One region of the Exiguobacterium sp. Leaf187 genome, then DNA from elsewhere that is predicted to be linked to it. Evidence: riboswitches for the same ligand, from Rfam matches in the RefSeq annotation. Region 1 holds a riboswitch; the other holds the start of a gene.

The links. Region 1 has a riboswitch for S-adenosylmethionine ahead of mtnK (S-methyl-5-thioribose kinase). Riboswitches for the same ligand answer to the same signal wherever they lie in the genome.
Positions count from the first base shown of each region.
Region 2: it holds a riboswitch for S-adenosylmethionine, as region 1 does, so the genes downstream of both, ASF99_RS15000 (amino acid permease) here and mtnK (S-methyl-5-thioribose kinase) in region 1, are expected to answer to the same signal.

Region 1 covers NZ_LMPR01000014.1:85,571-93,267, reverse strand. The annotation lists gene ASF99_RS16875 (ABC transporter permease) at 1-194, opposite strand, end outside; gene ASF99_RS16870 (sugar ABC transporter ATP-binding protein) at 191-1,699, opposite strand; gene ASF99_RS16865 (sugar ABC transporter substrate-binding protein) at 1,696-2,778, opposite strand; gene mtnA (S-methyl-5-thioribose-1-phosphate isomerase) at 2,790-3,839, opposite strand; gene mtnK (S-methyl-5-thioribose kinase) at 3,836-5,002, opposite strand; SAM riboswitch class I at 5,081-5,184, opposite strand; SAM riboswitch class I at 5,390-5,491, shown strand; gene ASF99_RS16850 (2,3-diketo-5-methylthiopentyl-1-phosphate enolase) at 5,562-6,752, shown strand; gene ASF99_RS16845 (2-hydroxy-3-keto-5-methylthiopentenyl-1-phosphate phosphatase) at 6,749-7,408, shown strand; gene ASF99_RS16840 (methylthioribulose 1-phosphate dehydratase) at 7,405-7,697, shown strand, end outside.
Region 2 covers NZ_LMPR01000011.1:186,598-194,294, forward strand. The annotation lists gene ASF99_RS14980 (MFS transporter) at 1-237, opposite strand, end outside; gene ASF99_RS14985 (CBS domain-containing protein) at 264-719, opposite strand; gene ASF99_RS14990 (MarR family winged helix-turn-helix transcriptional regulator) at 902-1,324, shown strand; gene mmuM (homocysteine S-methyltransferase) at 1,393-2,328, opposite strand; gene ASF99_RS15000 (amino acid permease) at 2,303-3,706, opposite strand; SAM riboswitch class I at 3,784-3,885, opposite strand; gene ASF99_RS15005 (ketopantoate reductase family protein) at 3,922-4,839, opposite strand; gene ASF99_RS15010 (GntR family transcriptional regulator) at 5,022-5,738, shown strand; gene gntK (gluconokinase) at 5,731-7,272, shown strand; gene ASF99_RS15020 (GntP family permease) at 7,297-7,697, shown strand, end outside.

The DNA of each region.
Region 1 (7,697 bases):
GCGATAATCGTCACGATGGAGATACTTCGTAAAATATTAATCAAATTCGTCCCTTGTAGGAATGTTGGAGCCGTCGTCGCAAAAAACAGGACGAGGGCAAGGATCGCGAGGACGATCCCCCAGTCGTTCAAGAATCCGAGGACAGGACGTAACCCCTTCCCTCGGTTCGTTTGTTTTGATACTACCTCATTCATCGTTGCCCTCCTCCTGTCGCATACCACAACAAGGTTTCTTCTGATGTATCCGCCGTCTTCGTTTCATGGACGATCCGTCCATCGAACATGACGTAGATTCGGTCCGTGACGGTCAAAAGTTCATCCCATTCACTCGTCGCGTAAAGGATCCCTTTTTGTTGTTGCGCGAGTCCGTCAATCAGACGATAGATATCTTGTTTGGCTCCGACGTCGACACCTTTTGTCGGTTCGTCCAAGACGAGTACAGAAACATCGGTCAGTAACCATTTTCCGATGGCGACTTTTTGTTGATTCCCACCGGATAGTTGACCTACTTCCTGTTTCACGTCTGCCACTTTAATGCCCAGCTCCTTGACCCATTGCGATGCCTGATCTGCTTCTTTGCGACGATTCATCAGCCCCCAACGGTTGACGAAATCATGAGCTGCCGCTGCTGTTAGGTTTTCTGCGACAGAATCGGCAACGAGGATCCCTTCTTTTCGTCGTTCTTCTGGAACGAGACCGATCCCCGCTTGAATCGCAGCTTGTGGATTGCGAAGGCGATGGGCTTTTCCACCTATCCGAACCTCCCCTTCCTGAAACGGACGATCACCGAACAATGCTTTGCATAATTCCGTTTTACCGGCACCGACAAGACCCGCGATACCAACGACTTCACCTGCTTGAACCGTCAAGGAGATATCGTGGACGTCCGCATTCGCAGCACTCTCGACCGTCAGTACGTTCGTTGCATTTACCTGTGACGTTTTCGCAACAGACGTAAGCTGACGCCCAAGCATTTGCTCAACGACATCTTCCTTCGTGATGTCTGTCAAAAGATGTCGCGAGATGAGTTGACCGTCGCGCATGACCGAGATGGAGTCGCAAATCTCATATAGTTCCTGTAAACGATGCGAGATGAAGATGATCCCAAGCCCCCGTTCGGCTAAACGACGCACGACTGAAAAGAGATGGCTTGTTTCCGCCTGACTGAGCGGTGCCGTTGGTTCATCTAAAATCAAAAAACGGCGTTCTTGGACGAGGGCGCGAGCAATCAGTACGAGTTGCTTTTCAGCAAGCCGCAACTCCTCGACACGTGTCTTGACGGAAATATCCGCCTGTAATGTTGCTAACGCTTCTTTGGCACGCTGTATGTAACGGCGTTGGGATACGAAGCCAGTCATCGTTCCGTCCGTCAACAGATCGAGACAGATATTCTCAGCGACCGTCAAATACGGGACAAGCGCCACATCGACCTCTTGTTGGACGAGGTCGATTCCAATCTGTTTCGCATCACGCGGTGACGTGATGGTCAACTCCTTCCCGTCGAGACGGATCGTTCCTTCGTCCGCTGTTTCCGCTCCGGATAAGACTTTCATCAACGTCGACTTACCGGCACCATTCGCACCGACAAGCGCGTGGATTTCACCGGATTTCACTTCAAACGAGACTTGTTTTAAGGCTTGCACTCCCGGAAACGCCAGTGAAATCCCGGTCATCTTCAAGTGATGATTGGTAGACGTCATTGTTTCTTATGGACGTCACGCAACCGGTCCATCCACGGTTCATTGAATTTGTCCGATGTACTCCATCCTTTGATGATCGTATCGAGATTGTACATCGTCGTGTCCTGCTTCAACGCCTTCTGCTCCACGAGTTTCGCGTCGAGATCAAAGCTATCCGGTGTCTTCTCGCCAGCGATTTTCTTAGCCAGTAATCGCATGTCCGTTTGTCCAATCAAGAATGGATCCACCGCACTCGTCGAGACCCAGTTACTGCCTTTTTCACGCATCAGGTTGATATCCTGATTCGAGACATCGATCGAGATTAGCGGGATTTCTTGACGTTTATTATCCTTGAGCGATTTGTAAGCCCCTTTTGCGACTTCGTCCCACGCTCCCCAAACCGCATCAATGCTTCCTTTCGGATATTTCGCGAGAATCGCATTCATCTTCGTTGCGATATCCCCTTGGACATCTTGGAAATTTGTCGGTCCAACTGTCTCAAGCGTTTTGATTTTACCGTCTGCTTCGTACGTCTTATAGATTTCCTGACGACGATCGAGCGGGGCAAAACCTGGTCCGAACCAAAGTTTGATGACACGGACTGGCTTTTTGTCCGTCACCTTCGTCACTTCATCAAGCGATAGCTTCGCGAGTTGATGATCGTTTTGGAACGTTTCCGTCACACCTTTTAACGCCGTTCCTTTTTTCTTCGTGACCGTATCGAACGTCACGACCTTCAGCCCTTTGTCGACCGCTGGTTTAATCATGTCATAGGCGTAGTCTTCCTTACCATGCGAGATGATGAGCCCATCATAATCTTGCTGAATCGCTTGCGCGACAAGCTCCTTGAACTTGACGTCGTTACCTTCCGAAATGAACGTGCTGACTTTAAAGCCAAGCGCTTCGCCTTCACTTCGTGCGCCATCAAGGAATTGTTTCGTATGGTCGTCCGATGCTAGGTTGCGGATCACGGCGATCTTGACGTCTGATTGAACCCCTTTTGGTACATCCTTAACGACCTTCGTCGTCGTGGCTTCTCCATTCGCACAAGCCGCTAGTAACAGTGCCGGTGCTAGGACGGCGTAAGCTAGTTTTTTCATGACATATCTCCTTATCCGAGGGGTTGAAGCCCTGTTAATTGTTCAATCGTTTCTTCATTCGGTTGCGTGATGACACCAAGTTCGGTGATGATGCCCGTGATGAATGTGTGTGGTGTGACATCAAACGCCGGATTGAAGACAGCGACGCCTTCCGGTGCTGTCGCGACACCTTGGACAGTCGTCACTTCTTGCGGATCACGTTCTTCGATTTCGATCGCGTCTCCGGAAACGAGCGAGAAGTCGAACGTCGAGAGCGGTGCTGCGACGTAAAACGGAATACCAAAAGCTTGCGCGAGCAATGCTAATTGGAACGTCCCGATTTTATTCGCGGTATCTCCGTTTCGTGTAATGCGGTCGGCACCGACGATGATCGCATCGATCTGTTTTTCTTTCAGCGTATGGGCGACCATGTTGTCCGTAATTAACGTGACATCGATCCCGGCACGTTGAAGCTCCCATGTCGTCAATCGTGCTCCCTGCAGTAACGGTCGCGTCTCACTCGCAAAAACGGATAATTCAATGCCGCGTTCTTTTGCGATGTAGAACGGCGCAAGTGCTGTTCCATAAGCAGCGGTCGCAATCGATCCAGCATTACAAATTGTTAGAATCCGGTCGCCTGACTGGAATAATTCCAGTGCATGAATCCCGATTTGACGTGACGTCTGCGCATCCTGGTCGTATAAAGCGACCGTCCGTTTTTCCAACCGTTCGCGAATCTCTTCTACCGACGTCCCGTCTTGAATGATTGGATTCAATTGATCGAGGACATTTCGCAAGTTGACGGCCGTCGGTCGTGTCGCGAGTAACGTCGCCGATGTCTCAAGCAAGGCTTGCTTGTAGACCGGAAGCGCCGCTTCAAACCGGTATGCTTCTTGAACGAGCACGAATCCCCCAAATAAACTGATCGCAGGTGCGCCCCGAACGCGCAGTTGTTTAATCGCCTCAACGGCTTGCGCGAGATCAGCAATGACTTCATAGTGCTCTTCCTGCGGTAGACGTGTCTGATCGAGAATCGTCAAGACACGGTCTTCGTAACGGATACTTTGAACGAATGTAGTCATCGGCTAAGTTCCTCCGTTACGTCAAAGTTTCGTAAATCATCGAATGTCCGACATTCTGTACGGCGTTTGATTAACGCTGTTCCTAGACGGAGAGCGTGACGTTTCCGCTCTAAGCGTTCCGTCGTTGAATTGATTGATTCTAAATCAGCGACCAGTGCTAGACCGATCGTCCGCCGAATCAATTCGCAACCGGCGAAGCCAAGGGCATCCTGCAAGATCGTGCTCAGTACATCATCGACGAGTCCTGGTGCCTGGAACGGTTCGACGGCTTCCCGTTCCCATAAGGCACGGAACGTTGAAGCGAACGTCAGCCAGAACGTATCGATATCCTTGATTCGGGCGTCACGTCGTGTAGGGTAATCCGGATATGCCGCGAAGAATAAGTGGGCGATGAACTGTCCGACATCGAATCCAAATGGACCATAAAAGGCGAATTCAGGATCGATGACTTTCGTTTCCGTCGCTGAGGCGAAGATGCTTCCTGTATGTAGATCGCCGTGCAGCAATGCATCTCCTTTCGTGATGAAGAGCGCTTCGAGTTTTGCGACTTCGCGTTTCAACTCATCGTCTGCCCATAGACGTGCCACCTCTTCTTCGAGTCCGGCTTCAATCTCGTTCGTCTCCGCGTCATGAAACGGATCCGTGAAGATTAATTTTTCCGTGATGTCGCACAAGTCTGGATTGTAGTACGTTCGGGCGACACGTTTCTTTTCAACCGGACCAAGCGCAAAGTCCGATGTATGGAATAACGTCCGAGCGAGATAAGAACCGATATGTTCCGCAAGCAACGGATACTGTTCACCTGCGAGTAAACCGCTTCGAACGATCGTCAAATGTGAAAGATCTTCCATGACCGTATACGCCTCTTCGTGACTAGCATGAAAAACACGTGGTACGAACGGTACGGCATGTCGCGCGAATTCACGGAGTGCGGATTGCTCGATCCACGCTCGTTCGAGCGATAACGGCCAGCTCTCCCCGACGACCTTCGCATATGGTAATGCTTGTTTTAAAATCAAGCGATGTTCGCCTTCTCGAATCCGAAAGACGAGGTTGAGGTTCCCGTCGCCAATCTCTTCTGCTTCGACGGCTCCATCGCCGATCAGTCCTAATGTCCGAACACGATCAATCGCGTCCTGTTCTGTGAATGCTTTATATGTCATCTCAGTTTCCCCCTATGTGATACACGAAAAAGCGCCTCTTTTCGTCATCGAAAAGAGGCGCAGAAAAGTCACTGCGTCCTCTTATCTCTCAGACGAAACGTCTGTTGGATGTAGCACCGTGCCTAGTGGTCGGTTGCTGCGGCGTCATCGGGCCAATTCCCTCTGCCAACTCGCGATAAGAGTCGTATGTAGTTGTCGTGTGTGATATTGATTTGAATCTTACGCAATCGACTTCCTCGCTGTCAAATCGAAATCAAGCAGAAACGGACATCATTTTTAAGTCATCTATAGAAAGAGTATTTCCAAAAAAATAAATTTTCTAAAAATAGTTTGACAAGTCACGATTCTCATGTAAAAATTGCAATTAGATTTCACAATTTCATCCAATTCTTATCAAGAGCAGACGGAGGGACAAGCCCTACGATGTCGCAGCAACCGACCTTTTGGCACGGTGCTAATTCTTGCAGCTACTAAGCTGACAGATAAGAGTCCACGTTCGAATCATTCATGGTCTCTTGTCGCTGACGAGAGACCATTTTTTTGTTGAAGGAGGAAAGACATGGCTTATATCACTGCTACTTATCAATTGACTGCCCGTGATCGACTCGAGCAGCGCGCTGAACAACTCGCGCTTGGTCTGACAGTCGGTTCTTGGACGGAACTGAATCATCTCGAACAACAACAACTCGCCTCGTTCAAAGGGGAAGTCGTACATACCGAAGAGCGCGATGGCAAAGGATATATCACGATTCGTTATCCGGAACATAACGTGTCGCGCGACTTTTCTGCGATTCTGACGACCGTCTTCGGGAAACTCTCACTCGACGGTGAAATCAAATTAACGGAATTGCTACTACCCGATACATTTACGTCGGACTTTCCAGGTGCGAAATTCGGGATTGAAGGGGTCCGTTCCTTGATCGGTGTCGAAGATCGCCCATTATTAATGAGCATCTTCAAAGGAGTCATCGGACGCGATTTATCGTTTCTTCGTGATCAACTCGAAGGACAACTCGCTGGTGGGATTGATCTCGTCAAGGACGATGAGATCCTATACGACAATCCATTGACACCAACGATTGACCGGGCACGAATTGGACGTGAGGTCATCGACGCTCACTTCCACCGGACCGGTAAACGCGCGTTATATGCAATCACACTCAGCGGTCCCGTCTTTACGCTCAAGGATAAAGCCAAGCGATTGATTGACGCTGGAGCGACCGCTTTCTTGCTGAATACCTTCACATACGGACTCGACGTCTTACGCGAACTGGCAAGTGATCCGGAAATCAACGTCCCAATCTTCAATCATCCGGCCTATAGCGGTGCGTTGATCGCTAGCCCGAATCACGGAGTCGCAGCTCCTGTCTTACTTGGCACATTACCGCGTGCTGCTGGAGCAGACTTGACGCTATTCCCGTCGCCTTACGGCAATGTCGCTTTGCCAAAGGATGTCGCCCGTGGTATCGCGGTCGAAGCGACCCGTCTCGGTCAGACGAAATCGACCTTCCCGGTTCCTTCAGCCGGTATTCATCCTGGACTCGTCGCTCAACTCGTACGGGACTTCGGGATCGATTCCGTCATCAACGCCGGTGGCGGCGTACATGGTCATCCGCAAGGTGCTGCGGCTGGTGTCACCGCTTTCCGTCAGGCACTCGATGCGGCACTCGCAAATGAATCCCTATCGACGGCAGCATCGCGTCATGAAGAATTACGGATCGCCCTCGACGCTTGGGGGATCAAGTCATGACCGTACGGATTCTTTGTGACTTCGACGGTACCGTGACGACACAGGATAATATCATCGCACTCATGCAGGCATTTGCGCCAGCGAGCGACTTCGAACCGTTGAAACACGGTGTACTCGACCGGACGTTATCGATTCAAAGTGGTGTCGGGCAAATGTTCGCACTTCTGCCATCTGATGGGAAAGCGTCCTATCTTGACTTTTTACTGGAGCGCGCCGTCATTCGCGACGGATTTTCGGAGTTGCTTCAGTACAGTCGTCGTCAAGACATCGATTTCTCGATCGTCAGCGGCGGAATGGACTTTTTCGTCGAACCGATCTTAGCGCCATTCCTTGAGCAGGAGCGCATCTATTGCAATGTCGCAAATTTTGACGGTCCATTCGTTCATATCGATTGGCCACACGCCTGCGATACCCATTGCACGAACGGGTGCGGCTGTTGTAAAACGTCCGTTGCTCGGACACTACGTAAAGACGGTGACGTCATCATCGTCATCGGCGACTCGGTGACGGACTTCGAACTCGCAAAACAAGCGGATCGTGTCTATGCCCGTGATTATCTGATCACGTTGTGTGAAGAGAACGATATCGCCTATACACCGTTTGAGACGTTCCATGATATCGTTCATGATTTAACACGAGCGGAGGTGACAACATGACATTCATGCGACGCTATGAAGAGCTACGCGCCATCAAACAAGAGCTTGCGGCTCGCGATTGGTTCCCTGGTACGAGTGGCAATCTCGCCATTCGGACATCCGGTGTCCCGGTTGAATTCCTTGTGACGGCAAGCGGAAAAGATAAACGGCAGACGACTCCTGACGACTTCGTTCATGTCGATGCGACCGGTCAATTGATCGGTGAGCAATCCGGGCGTCCTTCTGCTGAGACATTGCTCCATGTCGAAGTGTTCAATCGAACGGACGCCGGTTGTTCCCTGCATGTCCA
Region 2 (7,697 bases), on a different contig from region 1:
CGCGAATGCCATGACGGCGTTATAACTTGTAAATAAGAGCGTTACTTCACTTTTTGACGCTTCTAAATTCTCGGCAATCGTCGGTAAGACGGGATTGACGAGACCCATTCCCATGAATGCTGTAATACTGGCGAAAAAGACTGCCCAAACAGCAACCGGTTGATGGAATAATCCCTGTTTACTTTCTGCTAATACCGTTTCCGGCTCAAGCGTCGTTGTTTTTTCAGCAAGTGCCATAGTGTCCCTTCTTTCTATTGAATGTGTTACATGAACTGTTTAAACGAATGGCGAATGACGTCGCCTCGACTAATGATCCCAACAAGCCGTCCTGCTTTCAGGATCGGAAGCTTTTTGATCCGTTTTGCGCCAAGTGTCGCCGCAATCTCTTCTATTTCTGTTTCAGCGTCCGCTGTTACGACTTTCCGACGTGCCAGTTCCATGACAGGTCGATTCAAGATATGACGAATCCGATCTTCGTAATCTTCTTCGTCTCCTTTGATGACATCTACATATAAGAATGTATCGACGATGATGTCCTTGTGTTTTCCAATCGCGCGCATGATATCTCCGTCACTGATATACCCGACGACCTCTTGCTCAGCATTAATGACAGGTACGCCGCTAATACCAGATTGAATGAATCGTTCGATGACCGTACGAATCAGATCTGTATCGTTTACTGTGATGACCTCTTGTTTCATCGACTCATAAGCTTTCATCTGAATTCTCCTTTGTCGTTCGTTTCTCATATGAAAAAGTTGTATGATACAATTAAAAGAACAAAAATGATTGTATAATACAACTACAACTCTGTCAAGCCTCCTGCTTTTCGCATTGACAGCTTATCCACATTGGGTAATCATGAGGGACAGAGAGACCTTATTGAAAGGGGAGATACCCGATGTCTCAACAAGCACTCGAAACCATTGAATTAGAGTTAGCAATTCTGATCCGGCGCTTGACGACAGCGACGGCAGACAATCGTAATTTGGATCGTGCTTCCTACCTTTTACTGCGACAACTAGCGGATTCCGGCAACGTCGGTGTCAAAACACTTGCTCGTGAACTCCAGCTTGATGTCTCGACCGTCAGTCGCCAAGCTGCAGCGCTCGATCAGAAGCAACTTGTGGAAAAAGTAAAAGATCCGACAGATGGTCGTGCCTTCTTCTATCATATTACGGATAAAGGACAAGAAGAGCTCACGATTTACCGGACAGCGCGCCTCGCGAGCATCGAACGTCTACTGACGGACTGGCCATCGGATGATGCCGAAGATTTTGGACGTCTATTGCAACAATTCAACCGTGCCTTGCGCGAGCGGTAACGAAATCACACCATTTAAAGGAACGGACGCGAAATCAATCGATTTCGCGTCCGTTTTTTCATCATTATTCATGATGTATGAGAAACCTGACAAACCGAACGAATTTGTGCGATATGTTCAGGTGACGTTCGGCAACAACCACCGATCAATCGTGCCCCTGCCTCATACCATGTCTTCGCGACGGTTTGGAACGATGTACACTGATTCGTACCTGACCACGTTTTTGCGACCGGATCATAGACCTCACCAGAGTTCGGATAGACGATGATTGGCACATCCGTCAACGCCTTGACGTGACGGATAAAGTCGGTCGCGTAAGATGCCGGAAAACAATTTGCACCGATTGCTGCGAGCTGTGGATGTTGTCCGACCGTTTCAATACACGTCGCAAGTGCCGTTCCTTCACTAATGTGTGTCGCATCTTGAAGCGAGAACGTCAGCCAAGCAGACACTTCCGGATACGCTTCGAGAATCCGGAACAACACGACAGCTTCCTCGAGCGACGGAATCGTCTCAAATGCCAGCAGATCAGCCCCCGCTTCAATCAATGCTTCGATCCGTGGTCTGTGGAAGGCTTCTAGCACATCTGCTGACACCCCATAATGACCGCGATACTCAGAACCATCTGCTAAGTAGGCACCATAAGGACCCACTGATCCTGCGATTAATGCGTCACGCTTTCCGCTACGCGTGCGTGCGTTTTGCGCCAAGGTGACCGTTTGTCGAATCAGCGCCTGTGCTTCCTCTGTCGTGATATGACGTTGCTTGAACCCTTCGATACTTGCTTGATAGCTTGAAGTGATGGCAACATCAGCACCTACTTCAAAGTAGTCACGATGGACGTGTTCGATTTGTTCCGGTGCTTCGATTAAGAGACGTGCTGACCAAAGCGGATCGTTCAGGTCGAATCCCTTCTGTTCAAGTTCGGTTGCAAGGGCACCATCTAAAATGAGAAAGGGAACTTCCTGTAATCGTTGATCAACTGGATTTTTGATTCGGGACATCTTCAACACTCCGTTTCTGAGAAGAATTCGTGAACGCATGTACGACATAACAGATCACGATGAATGGAATACCACAGTACAAGGCGATTCGTTGTGTCGGATCAAATCCGATACCAATCAGGGAAATCAAACAGACGACGAAAGCGGCGATTGGCACGAATGGAAAGAGTGGTGTGCGATAGACCAATTCGTCGACCGTATGCCCTTCGCGGAGAAATTGTTTCCGGAAGCGATACTGAGCAATGCTGATACTCATCCAAACGACGACGACAGCGAGACCGGAAATCGAGACGAGCGCGATATAGACACTCCCTGCTGCATAGATGCTAGACAGCAAGGCAAGTCCTCCGCCAAGCATGCTGAACAATACAGCTCGAAGTGGAACCCCACTTGGTGTCACTTGGGCGAAGAAGCGTGGAATCATACGTTCGTTCGCAAGCGACCAGAGCATCCGAGAGGCGGCGTAAAGTCCAGAGTTCGCTGCCGACAAAATCGCTGTCAAAATGACGAAGTTCATCACGTCTGCTGCGTAGGGAATTCCGATCCGTTCGAACACGGCGACGAACGGACTTTCGAGTACACCTTTCCCATCCGTTGGCAATAAGACGGCTAACACGATGATCGTACCGACGAAGAAGAGGACGAGTCGCAAGATCGTCGTCCGGATCGCAAGCGGAATCGTCCGTTTCGGATCGACTGCTTCACCCGCTGCGACACCGATCAGTTCCGTTCCCGAGTAAGCAAAATTCACGGCAAGCATCGTCATGAAGATGACGAAAGCACCATTTGGGAATAATCCACCTTCCGTTAAGGAAGAAAAGAATGGGGCTGGGCTACCATCTTGCAGTGGAATGAAGCCGACGATCGCTCCCGCACCAAGTAAAATGAACGCAATGATCGTCACGACCTTAATGGCGGAGAACCAAAACTCGACTTCAGCGAACACGCGAACCTTCAAGACGTTGATACCAAGGATCATCGCAGCGAATAAGGCACTGAACACCCAAACCGGAATCGATGGGAACCAACGTTGCATCAAAATGCCTGCTGCCGTGAATTCTGAACCAAGGGCGACCGTCCACGTCAGCCAGTAGAGCCAGGCTACTGTATAACCGGTGCCAGGTCCAATGTACTTCGTTGCGTACTTATGGAATGATCCGGTTTCCGGCATGTGCACGGCGAGTTCACCGAGACTTAACATGACTAAGTAAACGACAACGGCTCCGATCAAATACGATAAAATCGTTCCGACACGTCCTGCTTGTTCCAACGTATAACCTGTACTTAAAAATAATCCTGTTCCAATGACACCACCTAACGACAGCATGATCAGATGACGTGATTCCATCTTGCGTCGAAATGCTCCGCTCGTTTTCATGAATCCATTTCCTCCTCGTTCCACCTATTTCAAACAAAAAACGCATCCTCACGGATGCGTCGGTCGACAATTCGGAAATCTTATCGATCGGGTGCAGCACCCGCAGGAATTAGCACAGTATCTTTCGACCTGTTGCTGAGGTTTCATAGGGCCAGTCCCTCCACCTCTCTGGATAAGTATGTAATTGTTCCTAACCATATCAGAATGCAGATAATTCAGTCAACAGGCATTTCCCGATTTTTTTGATAGATCCATAAATTAGATTCAATCAGTTGAAGATGACGTGAAGAGCGTGTTTCGAGCAACGTACTAAAGAAATGTTTCACTTCGACGGGCTGACCCTTTTCCATGTCCCGTAACATTGACGATTTCATCGTGTCTTCCATTGCATGCATCTGCTTCAGCAAGACCGCTTCTACATCGTCATTAAAGACTGCGCCTTGTTCTTCCATCGCTTGCTTCGCTTCCTTCATGACGTCTTGAATCATCTGATGACCAATTGGGTCCTTGCGAATTGGACCGATGGCAGAGCGAAATAGTGTCGTCACGCCCGCAAATGTCGAAATGAAGAGGTACTTTTGCCACATGTCATCCATGATATGCATCGAGTACGCCATCGGTGCCTTCGCTTTCGCAAAACGTGTTGCAATCTCCTCTAAACGCGCTGTTGGTTTACCGGTTCGTGAACCAAACAATAGCCGATGCGACGGGCTTGTCTGTACAATACGCCCTTCTGCATCAAGCGTCGATTCAATGAAGCAAAGCCCGCCCAGTACTCGATCTCCTCCGAAGACTTCTGTTAACCGTCGTATATGCTGCATGCCGTTCAACAAAGGAATGATGTACGTCTCGCTCGAAACAAATGGCGCAAGATCCTGTAGGACATCATCCAAGTGATAGGCTTTCGTCGAAAGTAAGACGACATCAAATGTGTGATTCAGTCGCATGTCTCGTGTCACTAACTGAGGCGTGATCATAACATCACCATGAGGACTAGTGATCTGTAACCCTGTCTTTTGTAATTGTTCATAGCGCTTCGGACGAACAAGGAATGTCACCTGTTCCCCTTTCTCAGCAAGACGTCCCCCGAAATAACCTCCAACTGCTCCGGCACCTACGACTAAAACATGCATATGCATTACCTCCTTTTTAACTAATCGATTCGTTACTTACTCCTTCACCCTAACATATCGGAAACCATTTTCCTGATTCCTGCTTGAATCACTAAAATGTAAGTTAAGCGTTTGCATTTTAGAAAAAAACGTTTATACTAACTTGTATACAAGTATACTCACTTTAGAAATCAGGTGATTCCATGTCAGAACTGTTATACCCCTTGAAGTGGTTAGCAAAAGCTTCCGCTGGAGATCGTGTCGCACACGAGCTACGGATGCGCATCATTTCAGGAAAGATTGAAAGCGGTACCATTTTATCCGAAAACAAATTAGCCTCTGATTTTTCAGTCAGTCGCTCGCCCGTCCGTGATGCGTTAAAGGTCCTTGCATCCGAACAATTGATTCGTCTCGAACGAATGGGAGCGGTCGTCGTCGGTTTGTCTGAGCGCGACATTCAGGAAATCTATGATGTCCGGCTACTCATTGAAACGTTCGTCTTCGAACGACTCGTCAAAATCGAACGGGCAGAACTCGTCCGTGAACTCAGTAAAATTCTCGAAATGATGAAAGTTGCCATCAAATACAAGGATGCCGATGAATTCTCCTTCCAGGACGTACTGTTTCACGAAACGATCATCCGCTCGATTGATCATGGATATGTCAGCATGATTTGGCAAAATCTCAAACCGGTCATGGAAAGTTTCATCCTCCTATCGATGCGGGTACGATTCGAGGAAGACATCGAAGACTTCGAACGCATCCTCGCGAACCACGCCTTGTACATCGAAGCGATCGAGACAGGGGACCGTGAACGGATGGTTGCTTCCTTACATCAGAACTTTGATGACGTCCAGGAAGTCGAAGATCTCTGGAAAACGCAACAAATGATGTCGAAAGGAGTCGATTCACATGACTGAATACATGTTAGGCGTCGATATCGGAACGACGAGTACGAAAGCGGTCTTATTTACGACAAAAGGAGAGGTCATCGGACAAACGAACGTCGGTTACCCGCTCCATACACCAAATCGCTCGACGGCGGAGCAGGATCCGGAAGAAATTTTTGATGCTGTACTCGAATCGATCCGCTTGATCACGAAACGTCATCCGATCATGCCACCAAAGTTCGTCGCGTTCAGTAGTGCTATGCACAGCTTGATCGCAATGGACGCACAGCATCAACCATTGACTGCCTGCATCACGTGGGCAGACAGTCGGAGTGAAGCATGGTCGAACAAGATCAAGGAACAATATGGTCTATCGATCTATCACCGGACCGGAACACCGATCCATCCGATGTCACCGCTCAGCAAAATCAGTTGGCTCGTCGAAGATCGTCCGGAGCTCCACGCTCAAACGAAAAAATATGTCGGGATCAAGGAATTCGTGTTCCAAAGACTGTTCGGCAGATATGTCATCGACCACTCTCTCGCTTCAGCGACCGGTCTCTTCAACATTCATGAATTAGGCTGGGATACGGGCGCGTTACACGTCGCAGGGATCGATGCAAGCTACTTATCGGAACCCGTACCGACGACGACGACATGTACCGGACTGAACGCTGATTACGCACGACAAATGGGACTCTCCGCCGATACGCCGTTCCTAGTCGGTGCCAGTGACGGTGTCCTTTCTAACTTAGGTGTCAACGCGATTCGCAAAGGGGAAATTGCGATCACGATCGGAACGAGCGGTGCCATCCGAACAATCATTGATCGTCCGCAGACCGATGAAAAGGGACGGACGTTCTGTTACGCGCTGACCGAGGACCACTGGGTCATCGGCGGACCCGTCAATAATGGTGGAATGGTCTTACGGTGGATCCGAGACGAACTCGCTTCAGCCGAAGTCGAGACAGCAAAACGCCTTGGCATCGATCCGTACGCTGTTTTGACGAAGATTGCCGAACGCGTCCGTCCTGGATCCGACGGGCTATTGTTCCATCCTTACTTGTCCGGTGAACGAGCGCCGCTCTGGAATCCGGATGTCAGCGGTTCGTTCTTCGGTTTGACGCTCTCACACAAAAAAGAGCATATGATCCGGGCGGCACTAGAAGGCGTCATCTACAATCTCTATACCGTCTTCCTTGCTCTGATTGAGTGCATGGACGGTCCCGTGACACGGATTCAGGCAACGGGTGGGTTTGCTCGGTCCGAAGTCTGGCGCCAAATGATGGCGGACATCTTTGAATCAGAAGTCGTCATTCCGGAAAGCTTTGAAAGTTCATGTCTTGGTGCTTGTATTCTCGGACTGTATGCGACAGGGGAAGTCGATTCGTTCGAAGTCGTCTCTGAGATGATCGGGGAAACGCATCGCCATGTACCAAATGAAGAAGCGATGCATGAATATCGTCAGCTCTTACCAATTTTCATTAGTCTAGCGCGGACATTGTCTGAGGATCACAAACGAATCGCTACGTATCAACGGAGCTTGATTCAAGAAGAAAACTAACTTAATCTTTTGGGGGAAGTCATCATGCCTTTAGTCATCGTAGGAATTGGGATCGTCGCGTTGCTCGTTCTCATCATGGGGTTGAAATTAAATACGTTCGTCTCACTCATCATCGTTTCCTTTGGCGTTGCACTACTACTCGGCATGCCGCTCGATCAAATCGTCAAGACGATCGAAGCCGGTATCGGAGGAACGCTTGGTCACTTGGCACTGATCTTTGGTCTCGGTGCCATGCTTGGAAAGCTGATTGCTGACGCCGGGGGGGCGCAGCGAATCGCCATGACGCTTGTCGCCCGATTCGGGGAAAAGAACATCCAGTGGGCGGTTGTCGTCGCTTCGTTCATCATCGGGATCGCCCTCTTCTTCGAAGTCGGACTCGTTTTGTTGATTCCAATCGTCTTTGCGATTTCACGTCAACTTCGTGT